4 regions of the Thalassolituus sp. ST750PaO-4 genome follow, and region 4 is predicted to be linked to each of the others. Evidence: predicted binding sites of a transcription regulator. Region 4 holds the regulator's gene; each other region holds the start of a gene.
The links. The regulator LexA, encoded in region 4, represses DNA repair genes until DNA is damaged. The targets are predictions, from matches to a motif close to TACTGTNTANNTANACAGTA.
Positions count from the first base shown of each region.

Region 1 (3,709 bases), on a different contig from region 4:
AGCAGTATTCAGGCACAGGCGCACACGCTGAAAGGCGTAGCCGGAAATATTGGCGGTATGCAGTTAATGGCACTCAGTGCATTGCTGGAACAGGCAGCCCGTGAGCAGGATAACAGCCGCTTGCAAAGTCTCAGCCAGCATCTGACGCCTTGCTACAATACGCTGATGGAATGCCTGCAGGAAAATCAGCCGGCATAAATGCTGCCGGCTCAGAGACACGCGGTTAATTAGGGCCTGCCGCCGGTGCTTTTTTCCTGCGCCGGCCCGCTGTGCTGTTACTTTTTCCCGCAGCACCAGCCCTGCTGACGCTCTTTTTTCCCGTGCTGTATTTGCGCCTGCCTGCAGTATTCGCTGCACTTCCCGCTAACCCCGAAAACTGCACACTATCGGCTGTCAGCGCCAGGTTGATGAGGTGCTGCAGCTGCTCAGTAAGCGGCTGCATAAAGGCCGTATAATTCAGACTTTTATGGGCAATATCCTGTAATTGCTTTTCCCACTGCGCTGTCATGTCCGGTCTTGTGGCTGCTTCTGGCAGCGCATTAATCAGCGCTTTTCCCAGAGCAGTAGCGCGGATACTTTTGCCCTCACGCTGCAGAAACCGGCGCTTAAATAACAGCTCAATAATACCGGCGCGGGTTGCTTCTGTTCCCAATCCATCGGTTTCTTTCAGAATGCTTTTCAGCGCCTTGTCCTGCACAAAGCGGCCGATACCGGTCATCGCTGCCAGCAAAGAGGCATCGGTAAAATGTGCCGGTGGCTGGGTGTGTTTTTCCTGCAGCAAAGGTTCTCCGCTCCACAGCATCTGTCCTGCCGTTAACGGCGGCAATGGTGCTTTGGCGGTCGCCTGATTTTCCCTTTGTGGCAGTAAGACTTTCCAGCCCGGCTTCAGGGTTTCACGCTCACTGGCGGTAAAATGTCCACCACTGATGGTCAGGCTGATTCTGGTATCGGCGTATTCATAATGCGGAAAAAACTGCAGCAGATACTGGCGGGCGATCAGCGCATAGAGTTTTTGTTCACTGCTGCTCAGCCGTCCGCCAGGCAGTGCTTTGGCGGTTGGAATAATCGCATGGTGTGCCCCCACTTTCGCATCATTCCAGGCCTGACTGCGGATTGAGCTGTCGGCCTGAGCGCAGGCCGAAGCCAGTGCTTCGCTGTGCGCACTGATAGCGGTCAGAACCTGCTGGCGCTGGGCAAAATGTTCCTGTGGTAAGTAACGGCAATCGGAGCGCGGGTAGGTAATTAACTGATGCTTTTCATACAGGCTCTGTGCTCCGTCCAGAACCTGCTGCGCACTCATGCCCAGCGCTTTGGCGGCATCAATCTGCAACGCCGATAAATTAAACGGCAGCGGCGGCGCCTGCTTTTTTTCTTTACGCTCAACCTGTTCAACCTGCGCCGGTTGCTGACTGATACGGGCAGCCACATTGGCGGCCAGCTTCGGATTCAGCACCCGGCCTTCCTCATCCTGATGCGCGGCACAGGCATCGCTCGGCTGCCAGTTGGCGTAGAAACTCAGAGGGGTATCTGCCGTTAAATGAACAGCCGCCTGCACCTCGTAAAAAGGTTTGCTGATAAAGTCAGCTATTTCCTCATCACGGCGCACCACCAGCCCCAGTACCGGCGTCTGCACCCGGCCAACGGATAACACGCTGTTAACTCCGCCCTGACGACCTTTTATGGTGTACGCGCGGGTCAGGTTGATGCCATACAACCAATCGGCACGGGAGCGCGCCAGCGCCGAAACCGACAGCGGAATAAACTCCTGATTAGAGCGCAGCTGCTGCAGTGCCCGGCTCACCGCCTGCGGATTTAAATCACTGATTAACAGTCGCTGCATTGCCTGGCGTTTGGCAGCAGGCACCTTCAGGAATTCAATAACCTCGTCCACCAGCAGCTGCCCTTCACGGTCCGGATCGCCGGCATGTACCAGACTGCCGGCTTCTTTAACCAGCTTGCGCAGCACACTCAACTGCTTACGGGTTTGCGCTTTGGCCTGCAGTTGCCACTGCGCAGGTACAATCGGCAGATGATCGAGCCGCCACTGCTTAAAAGCCGGATCGTAAGCATCCGGTTCTGCCTGCTCTAACAGATGGCCGATACACCAGCTCACCACGTCGCCGTTGGCGGCACGGATAAATCCCTCGCCCTTACTGTGTGGCTTGGGCAGCACGGCGGCGATGGCACGGCCAAGGCTGGGTTTTTCGGCAATAATCAGGCGCATGGAAATCACTGTATTTTTATACAGCACTTATCATAGCCGAGCCCCTGTTTACGTGCCAGCGCCTGCGCGTATTGCCGGGCTCTTTTAACAAAACGCTCAGTACAATATTTGATCTATGCTGAAAACAGCCCGTTTTTCAGGATAAATCCTATGCGTAACAGTATCCGTAAACAGATGATGCTCGCCGTCGGTGGCACCATTCTGGTGCTTCTTGCTCTGAGTGGCATTTTTACTTACGAGCAGGCCCGCAGCAGTCTCGAGCAAGCCATCGGTGAGCGCATTCAGGTAACCGGTGAACGTGCCAGCCGCTACGTCAGCAGCTGGATCAATAATAAAGGTCAGGTCTTAAGTGGCACCGCCAAAGCATTAATTAATGGCGACCGTATAACGGTGATCGAACAGGGGCTGACATCCGGTGACTATATGTTCCTCTATCTGGGCACCGACAGTGGCGAAATGATCATGCGTCCGGATGATGAATTACCAGCCGATTACGATCCGCGCACCCGCCCCTGGTATCAGCAGGCGATGGCAGAAAAACGCCAGGTTCTGACAGCGCCTTATGTTGACGTTACCACCAACGAATTAATCGTCACCTTTGCCGAGCCGCTGCGTGGCGGAGTGATCGGTGGGGATATTTCTCTCGAAGCCATCGTAAAAGAAGTGCTGGGTATCGAGCTCGGGGACAGTGGCTATGCTGCCCTGCTCGACAGCAAAGGCGATTTTATGGTCCATCCGGATCAGAAGCTGCTGGGTAAAAATGTTTCTGCCCTTCTCGGCAACGGCACACAACTGCAGCTGAATAAAATCCAGCAGGCCAGCTTTAATCAGCGCAACAGCCTGGTCGGACTTTACTCCATCGACGGTACTGACTGGCGTCTGCTGCTGGTGATGGATAAGGCCGAAGCCTTTGCCAGCCTGGCGACCCTGCGCTGGTCAAGCATGCTGATCGGCATTCTGACTATCGTGGTGGTAACCCTGATTGCCGGCATGATTATCTCTTACCTGTTACGACCACTGGTCGTGCTTAACAGTGCGATGTCGGACATTGCTCAGGGCGAAGCCGATTTAACCCGTCGCCTGCAGGTGACCCGGCACGATGAAATTGGCGCACTGAGTAACTCTTTCAATGTCTTTGTTTCATCCATCCATGAACTGGTTTCCCAGAGCCGCGACTCTTCCCGCGAACTGGATGGCATTGCCAAATCTGCACGCGAAAATGCCGAAAACAATAATCAGGCGGTGCAGTTGCAGCAGAATGAAATCAGTCAGGTTGCGGTAGCTGTTAACGAGCTGTCTTCCACCTCATCCGAAGTCGCGACCAATGCTTCTGATACGGCCAATGCTGCGCAAAGTGCAACCACTGAAGGTAATAAAGGCATTCAGAATGCGCAGGAAAATAAACGCCGCATGGATGGCTTATCGCAACAGATGGACAGTGCCACCGAAGTGATTAATCAGCTCGACAGTCAGGCGCAACAGATT
Region 1 covers NZ_JABVCB010000005.1:736,037-739,745, reverse strand. Annotated here, with positions in the region: gene HUF18_RS05770 (ATP-binding protein) at 1-198, shown strand, start outside; gene HUF18_RS05765 (DNA topoisomerase III) at 224-2,224, opposite strand; gene HUF18_RS05760 (methyl-accepting chemotaxis protein) at 2,375-3,709, shown strand, end outside.
Region 1: a site for LexA is predicted at 2,231-2,250, ahead of HUF18_RS05765 (DNA topoisomerase III). Genes of this name have one in related genera too.

Region 2 (3,709 bases), on a different contig from region 4:
GTAGCGGAAATAAAAAATCCCGCGCAGGCGCGGGATTTTAAGGTCAGAGCCGAGCGGCAGACGCTGTTACCAGCGATCCGGCAACCACTGACCATTGCTGACCGCAAAGTTCACATGCACGTCGCTGCCGGAGGTGATGGCATTACGCAGCAGGCGCGCTTCATAGGCACTGGCCGGGGTTGTATAGCTATAGCCCGGATATTCAGCGGCACATGCAGCGGTACCGTTGGCGGCATTACCCATCGCCTGAGTGATGGCCCACTGGCCGCTGTTGTTACGGCAGGCATAGTTCAGGCTGTTGTCGGCAGCAACGCTCATAAAACGATTGCCACTGGCGTGGAAACGGGCAATGCGGCCATTGCTGTAGGCTGAGCCTGCACCTTCCGGTCCGACTGCCCAAAGCTGGTTGTTCAGGCGGTCACCGCTGTTATCCATATCGCCTTCATCAATCATATCCAGACCAAAAGCGTTGATACCGTTCTGCAGGCCGGTTAATGCATCTGCAGCGCTGACGTTGTCGTTACAGAAATAGTTAATGCATTCCTGTGAGCGTACATAGCGGCTGCTGTTAAAGTGATTTTCATAAACGTTCAGGCCACTGACACCTTTGTTTTGCTCAAAGTTAACAGCAACACTTTTGGCAATATCACAGCCGGTGCTGCCATCATCTTTATAAATAAAGACCCGTTTTCCCTGTTGGCGGATTTGCTCGAAGGTCAGGTCGTAGGGAAGGGTCTGACAACTACCGGCGGTGTAGACGATATCGCCCAGCCAGGCGACGTCGTTCTGCAGCTGTTGATAGCCACTGCTGTCACCGTTGATATCGTCCTGCAGGTAGAAGAACACCACGTCATTGGCGTCGGCCCCTTTCAGCCAGCTGTCCACTTCACCCAGCATGCGGCGCAGCGTGGTGGTAAAGGTGGTGCCGCAATCAACCGAGTGACAGACCTTGGTGTAGCTGCCACCTTTACTGACATCCAGTTCAAAGAAACGCACACCCAGCTGCAATTGCTCGATTAATGCACGGCGATGGTTCGGGCCGGGAATCAGCTGACCGCCAAAATACGCGGTGCTGTTAAACGCGTTGTGGGCTGCCAGAGCATTGGTTTCGCGGATAGGGCTGCGGAAACCGGCGGCTTCGGTAATATCGATCGCAGCTTCCTGAGCGGTAGGTGCGCGTGAAGTCACGCGGAAAGAGTCGATATTATCTTCAACCCAACCGGCCGGACGTTCTTCCAGATTGGACGTGCTGCGCGTCAGGATGCGGTTTTCTTTGCTGTAGTTAAAGCCGGGGTAATTAAAAATCTCGACATTGGCTTTACCGGCAACCAGCAGCGAAGAGGCTTTGTTACGGCCCAGTAATACATTATTCAGATCGGATTCACCTTCACCGGCCTGCAAGCAGTGTGGTGTACCGCGAAAGCCCGGATGCTCAAATAAACAGGCAAAATCATTGCTGTTGCGGTTACGCACTTTAAACGAGCTGATGCCGTCATTCATATTGCCCATTTTGTAGGTGTTGGCCATCACCCGGCTGTGTTTACCGCCGTAATTGCTGTGCTCGAAAATTTCGATATAGCTGTTGCCGTACAGTTTAATGGACGACACCTTGTCGTTGCGGGAAGAGCCGATCCAGCTGTTATCACCAACGCCATAACACCATTCGGCGCCCTGATATTCTGCATGTTCATACAGACAGACTTTGTCTTCGGCCTGGGCTGCCAGCGCAGTGCCTGACAGCAATAATGCGGCGGTCAGCGCGCGCACAGAAGGTTTTTTCATACCGACCTCACAGAGAGAGTGGAGAGTTATTTTTATTGCTCTCCGGTGGCGGCGTGAGATCACTCAACGGAGATAAGCTTCCATGCAGGAACTATCTTAGACCTGTGGTTGTGAAGGGAGTATGACAATATGAGACGATGGTCTTGTTTTTTTAGCAGAATTTAAACTGATGAAATTGTCAGAAGAAACCAGCCGCAGAGAGCGGCTGGCCAGGTGTTCGCGTCAGCGGTTCAGCGCTCTGCTCAGAGCAGTTTCATGGCATCAATAAACGGCGGGTTTTTCTCGCGCAAAGCATCCAGTACCGGCTTGTGAAAGCGCTTTTTATGCTCGGCAAAAATAGTGCGTTTTTTATTAAAGGTGCGGGCAAAGGCCAGTGCGCCTTCCAGTACCGCTTCGCCGCCTTCAAACGCAGCGCTGAGGAAGTTATCGGCGAGCAATTCCGCTGCACCAACCCGGCGGCCGGTCAGCAACATGTCGTTGTAGCGATACGCCGGCAGACTCTTCAGCACCACATCAATTAAACCCGGTACAAAGGGAATGCTCATATCCACTTCCGGAAAACAGAAGTAGCCACGGTCACTGCGCATCACACGGAAATCACAGGCACAGGCAATCACACAGCCATTGCCAAAAGTATGGCCGTTAATGGCGGCAATCGCTGGCACAGGAAGCTGCATCAGCCGTGCATGACAACGATCCATGGTGTGCATAAATTCTTTCACATCATCATGCTGACCACCCTGAATGGAGCCCATCAGCCAGGGCACATCCAGACCCTGGCTCCAGCTTTTTTCATCGGATGAGGTAATTACCAGCGCTTTAAAATCGATATTATCTTCCACCGCCTGCAGGTGTTGCTCAAATTCCCGGGCAAACTGCAGATTGTGAGTGTTGGCACCGTTATCGAAAGAGATAATGGCAACCTTACCGCTGTCATCGCTGCGTAAACTGATCAGACTCATATTTATCCTGCCTTATTCTTCGCTTAAACCGCCCAGTGGTGGCTGTGCGCCATACACATAGGCGTCCGGCGCCTGGACAAATAAATCCGGCATTAAGTCGGTTTTGTCGCTGTCCGGGTTGGCACGGTACTGATCGAAATTGGTTTCACCACGGCTGCGCAGAAAATCTTCATCGATCAGCAACTGGCCGGTGACTTCACGTGCGCTGGTTTGCAGCAGCGTGTGGGCGGCGTCGGCCATAATCAGAGGATTACGTGCGCGGTCAAAAGACTGCTTACCGCCAAACGAGGTTGCCGCGGTGTGAATAACGGTACGTGGCCATAATGCATTAACGCTGATGCCATAGCGTTTGAATTCATCCGACATACCCAGTGTCAGCATCGACATGCCGTACTTGGTCAGGGTGTAAGGCGAATGGTTACGCAGCCAGCGACGGTCCATATCCAGTGGCGGACACAGGCTTAAAATATGCGGGTTGTCGGATTTTTTCAGATGTGGCAACGCTTTCTGGCTGAGCAGAAACACTGCGCGGAAGTTTACCTGCATCATCAGATCGAGTTTTTTCAGCGGCGTGCTTTCCACACCGGCCAGCGCGATGGCACCGGCATTATTGATGATGGCATCGATGCCGCCAAAACGCTCAACGGTTTTTGCAATCAGGTTATCGACGTCTTCTTCGCTGCGCACATCCACTTTAATCGCCAGCGCCTGACCGCCGGCTTCTTCCACTTCGCGGGCAACGGAATGAATGGTGCCTTCGAGTTTCGGGTTCGGCTCGTCGGACTTGGCGGCAATCACAATATTGGCGCCGTCACGGGCACAGGCCAATGCAATTTCGCGCCCGATGCCACGGCTGGCACCGGTAATAATAATGGTTTTATTGTTGAGGCTGGCCATGCTCAGCTCCTGTTTTTTATTAATATGTAAGAATTATTCGGCGCTTTCATCTGCCTGTAATTGGATCA
Region 2 covers NZ_JABVCB010000010.1:40,026-43,734, forward strand. Annotated here, with positions in the region: gene HUF18_RS12095 (peptidase inhibitor family I36 protein) at 67-1,782, opposite strand; gene HUF18_RS12100 (enoyl-CoA hydratase/isomerase family protein) at 2,025-2,744, opposite strand; gene HUF18_RS12105 (SDR family oxidoreductase) at 2,757-3,641, opposite strand; gene HUF18_RS12110 (acetyl/propionyl/methylcrotonyl-CoA carboxylase subunit alpha) at 3,675-3,709, opposite strand, start outside.
Region 2: a site for LexA is predicted at 1,947-1,966, ahead of HUF18_RS12095 (peptidase inhibitor family I36 protein). Genes of this name have one in related genera too.

Region 3 (3,709 bases), on a different contig from region 4:
TTGGCATTATGCCGTCGCAGCGTGAACTGGTACGTGCGGTAACTGCCGGTGAAACCCCGGATGCGCGTTATGCTATGCTGGCCAAACTACGCTCAACCCATAACAACTACCTGACCCTGCCGCTGGTCTTTATCATGATCAGTAATCATTATCCGATGACCTATGGCCATGAATATGCCTGGCTGGTACTGGCTATGATTGCGGTAATTACCGGTCTGGTGCGTCATTTCCTGAATTTAAAAACCCAGGGTGCCGGAGTAAAACCGGGTTATTTAATCAGCGCCTTTATTCTTACTGTTGCTCTGGCTTTCTGGATGGCGCCCAAACCGGTTGCAACGGTAGGTAGCGTCATTAATGCCGACCAGGCGTTGCATATTACCCATCTGCGTTGCGCCGAATGTCACGCGGAATCTCCGACCAGTGATATGTTTAAAACGCCGCCGGCGGGTATTATCCTCGAGTCTGAAGCGCAACTTCTGCAGTACAAAGACCGTATGCTCAGCGCACTGCAAACCGGTTATATGCCACTGGCCAATATCACTGCCATGACTGAAGACGAGCGGGCGCAGTTAATTGTCTGGCTGCAGGCTAATTAGTGTTAACAGGCCCTGGCACAGTATTTTAATTGGAACGTTCTGGCTCGGGCGGGATGATGGTGTTCGCTGTATAGATAACCGCCTTCAGCGGTTTTTTATTGATACTGTTGAGCATATTTTTATAGGTCAGCTCACCAATACGGAAAAAGTCGATGCTGACCAATGAGTGCACCAGCTGTTCCTGCCGCAGCTGGTGGTATTCGGGCAGTACCTTGCCAACTCCGATAATGATCAGTGGCTTCTTTTTTCTCAGGTTTTCCTGAAAAGGCAGCAGGATGTTCTGGTATGCCTGGGGATCAATCAGAGGCCAGCTGCCAACAGACAGAAATACATCGGGTTTAATTTCAGTCAGGCTGATACGTATTTCAGCTAATGCGCGTTTGTTGCTGTCGCCGCTGTCCCAAAGACAACGTTCCGGCTCATACCAGCCACCCTCACCACGCAACGGCTGAGCGTCGATCAATGCCGGATTGCCGCTCAGTTCGCGTCTTATACCCAGAACCCGCAAAGCGAGATTGGTATCGTGTTCCGCGGTCATTAAACATACAGAACCGCCATTGGGGTAAATTGCTTTTGCCTGACGGGCGAGATCGCGCCCGAACTGTTGGTTGTCGGTGCCGACATAACTCAGGCTCAGATTTTGTTCTCGCTCAGCGAATGGCGAATCAAAAGTCATGACCGGAATTATTGCCTGAGATACGGCCTGCGCAATAACATCCGATTTGGTCACCGAGATTGCCATGGCGCTATAGCGCCGGCTATTGATTGCACTTTCGATGGCTTTAGCCTGAAGACGGGCGCTGGTTTCCTGCTCCGGGCCGAGCAATACACAATGATCGCTATTTTTCTGTGCCGCAGCCTCACAGCCACGCCAGACCTCAATAAAGTTCTGATCGCTGGTGCTTTTGGCAATCAGGGCGAATTCCCGGCCATCAGCGATGACGCTGTGTGATAGCAAACAGATAAACAGCAGGCATATCTTCCGCGTCGACATTAACGCTCTCCATTAGCACTCCCGTGTATCTGATAGCGTATTCCGCTACGGATTACCAGTCCGAACATAGTTTGTTAATGCTAATAAAACCATGTTTTTAAAAGGGATAATGTGGCGTATATCGTTCATTACTGTAACCTGATTTTACTGTCTTACTTCTCAATAATGATAAAATGGCAGAGCTATATAGGAACGTTAAGGATCGTTTATGACGCACAACCAGCAGGTGAGTGCCAATATCACCTGCCTGAAGGAAAAAATTGAAGCTGCGACCAGCCAGCATGATCTGGTCGCTACGATCCGCTCGCTGGAACATCATCCGGGCCCTCTGGATTACAAAGATAAACCCTGGCAGGTGATCGGCTTGCTGTTTATGGGATTGGGCGGGCTGGCGCTATACAGTGTTTTCAGCCGGAGTCTGCCCTATGAGTTTGATTATTTTCTCAGTGTTGTTCTGTACTACAGCCAGTATTGGTTACCGGTAGCAATCGTTGTTTTCTGGCAGCTCTGGCGTGAGGAAAAAGGAAAAGCAGGCTTTTTATCCAGATACTTTAAAACGCCGGCGCAACGCATGGCCGCCGCCGGCGGAATAACTCTGGTTGTGGTGCTGATGCCGTTCTGGGGGCTGGTTTACTGGGAGGGATTGCAAATACTGACGCTGCTTGTTTCCGGTGGCGGCTTTGCCTCTTCTGAAGTAGGGTTGCCGTTACTGCTGCTGGTTACCGGTGGCATTGTCTGCTGGCGTCTGTATCAGCGTAAGCATTGGCGCAGGCCGCTGTCAGAACGGATCAGTCTGCTTGATATTCTGTTTAATAACGGCCTGAAGGCTTTGCCTTTCAACGGAAAAGAGAAAGCCAAAGAGCTGGGTCAGCAGTTTAAGGAATTTATCCGCGGCAATGATCTGCGCGAAATTCAGCACCTGTATCAGGGACATTATGAGGGCGAGCTGCATCGTTTTGATTACCGCCTCTACCGTTTTCATTATGTTGTCCGTCGTAGCGAAACTTACACCGACTCCAAGGGGAATACCCGTACCCGGGTAGTAAGAAACAGCTATTACCGTCATGGCCTGCTGTTGCATTTCCCGTTTTCCAGAGGGCTGAGTCTTAACGCTGGCAGCGGCATATCTTTCAGTGGCGAAAAGTACACGACGGCGTCAAATGAATTTAACCGGGTATTCAGCGTCCGGGCTGATCAGGAAATGGTCGCAGCTCGTTTCTTATCACCCGCTGTGATTGAAGCAATGCTAGCGATGGCAACTGAGTGCTCACGTCCTGTGCTGGAAATAAACTCCGCTGGTGATCTTTGTTTTGCCTTTAATAATGACGATATTCTGGAGCATAAGCGTACTTATAATCTGGAAAAACCGCTCGAGTTCGCCAACGAAATTGCCAGGCACGATGAGCTGGAAAAACTCGATGCCCTGTTGCTTCAGATACACAACCTGATGCGCCTGACTGACAACAACTTTCAACTTTAACCGGGCGTCCGGTACGCCTTGATGGAGGCTTTATGAGCGATTTTTATTTTTTATTGTTACCCGTGATTTTGCTGGTCGCTGTGGTTGTTATCTATAACGGCATTATTGGAAAGTTTAATGCCGTTGACCGTGCCTGGGCTTCGGTTCTGACGCAGGAGCGGCAGAAGAATAAAATTATTCCCCATGTAGAAAAGCTGGTTGAAGAGGACAAGCTGCATGAAAGCAGTGTTCTGGCGGATGTCACCCGTCTGCGTAACAGCATTGAAGAGCTTGGTAAGCAATCATCTGCCGCACCCGATACCGTCAGGCTGGCTGAGGCTGAAAGACATACGGCCAGTCTGTTGCAGGGGCTTAAAGTGGCTGTCGAGGCTTATCCGGAGCTGAAGGCTTCTGATCTGTATACGAAACTGATGGCAGAAATATCGGAGCAGCAGGAGCAGATTGGTGCCGCGCTGCGCATCTTTAACCGTAATGTTGAAGAGTTTAATAACGCGATTCAGATGTTCCCCGGCTCACTGGTGAACTCTTTACTGAACCACAAGCAGCCGGTACAGAGTTTTACCGATGCTGAGGCACAGGATGGTTTTGACTATAAGCCTAACCTCTGACCTATATTAAACATAAAAAAACCGGCTAATA
Region 3 covers NZ_JABVCB010000013.1:224,185-227,893, forward strand. Annotated here, with positions in the region: gene HUF18_RS16495 (urate hydroxylase PuuD) at 1-596, shown strand, start outside; gene HUF18_RS16500 (substrate-binding domain-containing protein) at 622-1,590, opposite strand; gene HUF18_RS16505 (DUF3137 domain-containing protein) at 1,799-3,070, shown strand; gene HUF18_RS16510 (LemA family protein) at 3,103-3,678, shown strand.
Region 3: a site for LexA is predicted at 1,736-1,755, ahead of HUF18_RS16505 (DUF3137 domain-containing protein). Genes of this name have one in related genera too.

Region 4 (3,709 bases):
GTTGACGCCGACTTCCAGTCCCTGCAGCCACAGAATGCGGGTTAAAATCCAGTCGCGTTGTGGTTGCTGTAGCGCCAGTTCAGGCGAATAAACTTCACCGGTCGGGCGCCGGCCAACAAATACGGTGTTCAGTGGCAAACCGGCACCAATAGCCGCACGGACACGGTGCCAGCCACGGGGGGTACAACCGGAATTTTCCTGTTCACCGGCACCATTAAGCGCCGTGGAAACCGGATAAAGATGGCAGATACCGGCGCTCGACACGCGCAGTACCTGATCCGCAATGGAAACTTCTATTAATGTTTGCGGTAACGCAGATTGCGCAGCCGTGGGCGCCATAGCAAAGGCCTGTTGGTAAAAAGCGAAAAACGGAAAGCCCGGCTCCGCTCAACCAGCCTGATGCGGAGCGTTAAGACCGGATGCGAGGAAAGGTATCAATTTATCAACAACCTGCGCAATATCCGAACCCTTGCCCAGATCGTGTTCCGCCATCGCCGTCAGTGAATCGGCCCCCGACAATGTAAACACCGTCGCCCCCAGCATAAAGTGGATACGCCAGAAACGGTCTTCATCGGAAAGTTCAGGAGTCGCAGCCGTCACCAGACGCATAAAGGCTTTAAACACCGGGCCATATTCTTTCTGCAGAAAACGGCGTAAATGCCCCTGCCCCTGGGTATAAGCCAGTCCCAGCAGGCGCATAAAGATACCCAGGCGGCGCGGGCTGTCATGTCCGGCACGCAGCGCCGTCTGCGACAGCAGCATTAATATGCCCGGTAATTCCGGTACCTTGCCATCCAGACGTGCCTGTACGGCATCCAGCTCACGTTCCAGATCTTCGCAGAATGGCGTCAGGAAACGGGCAAATACCGCCTGAATCAACGCCTTCTTAGAGCCAAAATGATAATTCACCGCCGCCAGATTCACTCCGGCCTTCGTGGTGATATTCCGCAATGAGGTCTCGGCAAAGCCACGCTCCGAAAACAACTCCTCTGCCGCATTCAGGATACTTTTTACCGTATCTTTCTGTGCCATAACCCTGCATCTGCCTTATCACGCTGTCGCGGCTTTATTGCCATCGCCGACAGTACAAAACAACTGTTTCAAACATACGTTTAAAACGAGATTTAGGCAACCCCATATACGGCCAAAGGCTAAAAGCCTCACTCCATTATCCGGGTCAGTACAACGGCGGTGAATACACCGCAATCCACAGACCTCTGATAACAGGGGTTTACACTGGATAAAATACTGTATACATTTACACCATACTGTATGGATCAACAGACTGGATAAGCATCATGATCAAGCTCACGGCACGACAACAGCAGGTTCTGGATTTCATCCGCTCCTCACTGGAAGAAACAGGATTTCCGCCCACTCGCGCCGAAATTGCTGCCGAGCTGGGCTTTAAATCGCCTAACGCCGCAGAGGAACACTTGAAGGCGCTGGCACGTAAAGGTGCGATTGAAATTATGCCCGGCGCTTCCCGCGGCCTGCGCATTGTTGAAGAGCAGAACCCGGGTCTGCCGATCGTTGGCCGTGTAGCCGCCGGTGAGCCTATCCTGGCTCAGGAACACATCGCCGATTACTGCGAGATTCCACCCAGCTTCTTCCGCCCTTCTGCAGACTTCCTGCTGGAAGTTCATGGCGACAGTATGAAGAACATCGGTATTCTCGACGGCGACTACATTGCGGTACACAAAGCCGAAACCGCCCGTAATGGCGAAATCATCGTTGCCCGCGTCGATAACGAAGTAACGGTCAAGCGCTACGAGAAGAAGCGTAATCAGGTGATTCTGCACCCGGAAAATGACGACTTTAAGCCCATTGAAGTTGATCTGCGGGAAACGGAATTTGCCGTTGAAGGTTTATACGTCGGCGTTGTACGCCGCAGCTAACAGCAACTGTTCACAGGTTCGGGGTGATTGTTATGCGTCAGTTATTACTCGGAATGGAAGAAGCCGGCTTATCTCTCAGCAGCCAGCAACCAGGCAGAATGACCAGGGTCAGCACCAGTGCGCTGCGCGGCAGTCTGACCGAGGTCATCGTCAGTGAAGGCGGTGCGATTCAGCCCATGCATTTGCTGCCGATGCTGGCACAGTGCAATGCGCATAAGCGCTGGCTGATGTGGCTGAGCCCGCACCGTCCGATGAATAAAAGCTGGCTGGAAAGCATGGGCCTGCAGCATTCGCCGGTGATTCATCTCGATCTGTGCAATGACACCCAGCTGGCCCTGTGCAGCAAAGTTCTGGCGGCCGGCAACAGTCATATGATTGTTGAATGGCAGGGCGAGCTGAGCAACCACGAACGGCAGGTCATTCGCCAGCAGGCCGACCAGAGCGGCAGCCATGTGGTGCTGATTCAGCGCCGCCCCTGAAGCGTAGAAAACGACGAACACAAAAAAAGCCCTGATCTTGATCAGGGCTTTTTTATGCTTTCAGCACAGCTTCACACGTACAGACTGTAGGCAATTCACTACAGCACAGCTCAGTGCAATCGTTGCTGATACTCAGGGGTGTCGAAGTCTTCGCGCTCAACTTCCATACCGGAAAGCTCGCCGACTTTACGTACACCGGCTTCCAGCATTACCCGCGCAACATCCATATGATGCGCCTGCAGGCTGGCCTTGGCATCTTCGGAAAAATGAATACACACCAGTGCATCGCTGTCCTGATCGTCGGCACGACGCAGGGCGATATCACCATTGGAAAGTTCTACGATTTCAAAAAAGCGCGCCATAACCGCCTCTCAAAACTGGGCGCGGGAGTGTATCACAGGATGTTTTCAATAGCTTGAGCGACACACAGAACCGTTAGTAATAAAAAGTAAACGGTTCTGCATAAATATGCTCATCAAGGAGTCAGCTTTCCTGACGATTGGCGCGCTGGTCTTCAATCAGGCGGGTCAGATCCTGCAGCCAACCGGCAACCGGTGAGTGCGGGGTGGCAACCAACGCAATCCGGCCCTGAGCCTCAACCGTCTGTACGGCCGCTGCCGGCTGATTCATTCCGGACGGACGTCCCTGAGCATCTGCCGCTGCCAGCATCTGTGCCAGCCAGGAAAATCCATTCTCCGCCAGATGCTGCAGCTCGCGCATTTCGCCGGTGGTCAGCGGCGCATTCTGCAGCAGTGATTCCAGAGAGCGGACAGGCTGACGATAAGCAACCATATCACCCAGTTCGGCCAGGTAAGACAGCCAGGCATCGCGCAGCTGATACAGCGCACTCTCTTCCAGCGCCTGCTTCAAGGCTGGAGCAGCCGACTGCTGAGCAGCCAGCTGTTCCAGCAACAACCGGCACTGATAGAGTTTCTGATTGGTGAAGCCAATCCACTGCGACATAGCCTGCTCCGGCGGAAAATTGAGATTAAAAGTCGATGGTCAGACCGAAGTGAGCACCATCGCCCAGTTTGTAACGGTCATTAATATCTTCAATACGGATGCTGTTGTAACGATAGCCGCCATAGATTCGTGCCGTAGGCAGCAGACTGAACTGCAGACGGATATCGCTGTTGATCATGTTTTCAGCATCACCGAATGATACAACCGGCGGCGCGTAATAGGCATAGCCCGCCAGACCAACATCCGGAGCTGCCGGGAAGCTGTAGCGGAAAAAGCCACCAACCCCCATAGCCGCGCCATCAAAATCATCGGTGGTAAAGGCAATCACTTTTGCACCCACACCGATATACAGGTGACTGGTTGATGGGC
Region 4 covers NZ_JABVCB010000001.1:76,238-79,946, forward strand. Annotated here, with positions in the region: gene HUF18_RS00320 (L,D-transpeptidase) at 1-339, opposite strand, end outside; gene HUF18_RS00325 (TetR/AcrR family transcriptional regulator) at 388-1,032, opposite strand; gene lexA (transcriptional repressor LexA) at 1,299-1,898, shown strand; gene HUF18_RS00335 (cell division inhibitor SulA) at 1,931-2,377, shown strand; gene HUF18_RS00340 (hypothetical protein) at 2,488-2,739, opposite strand; gene HUF18_RS00345 (DUF6586 family protein) at 2,861-3,340, opposite strand; gene HUF18_RS00350 (YfaZ family outer membrane protein) at 3,366-3,709, opposite strand, start outside.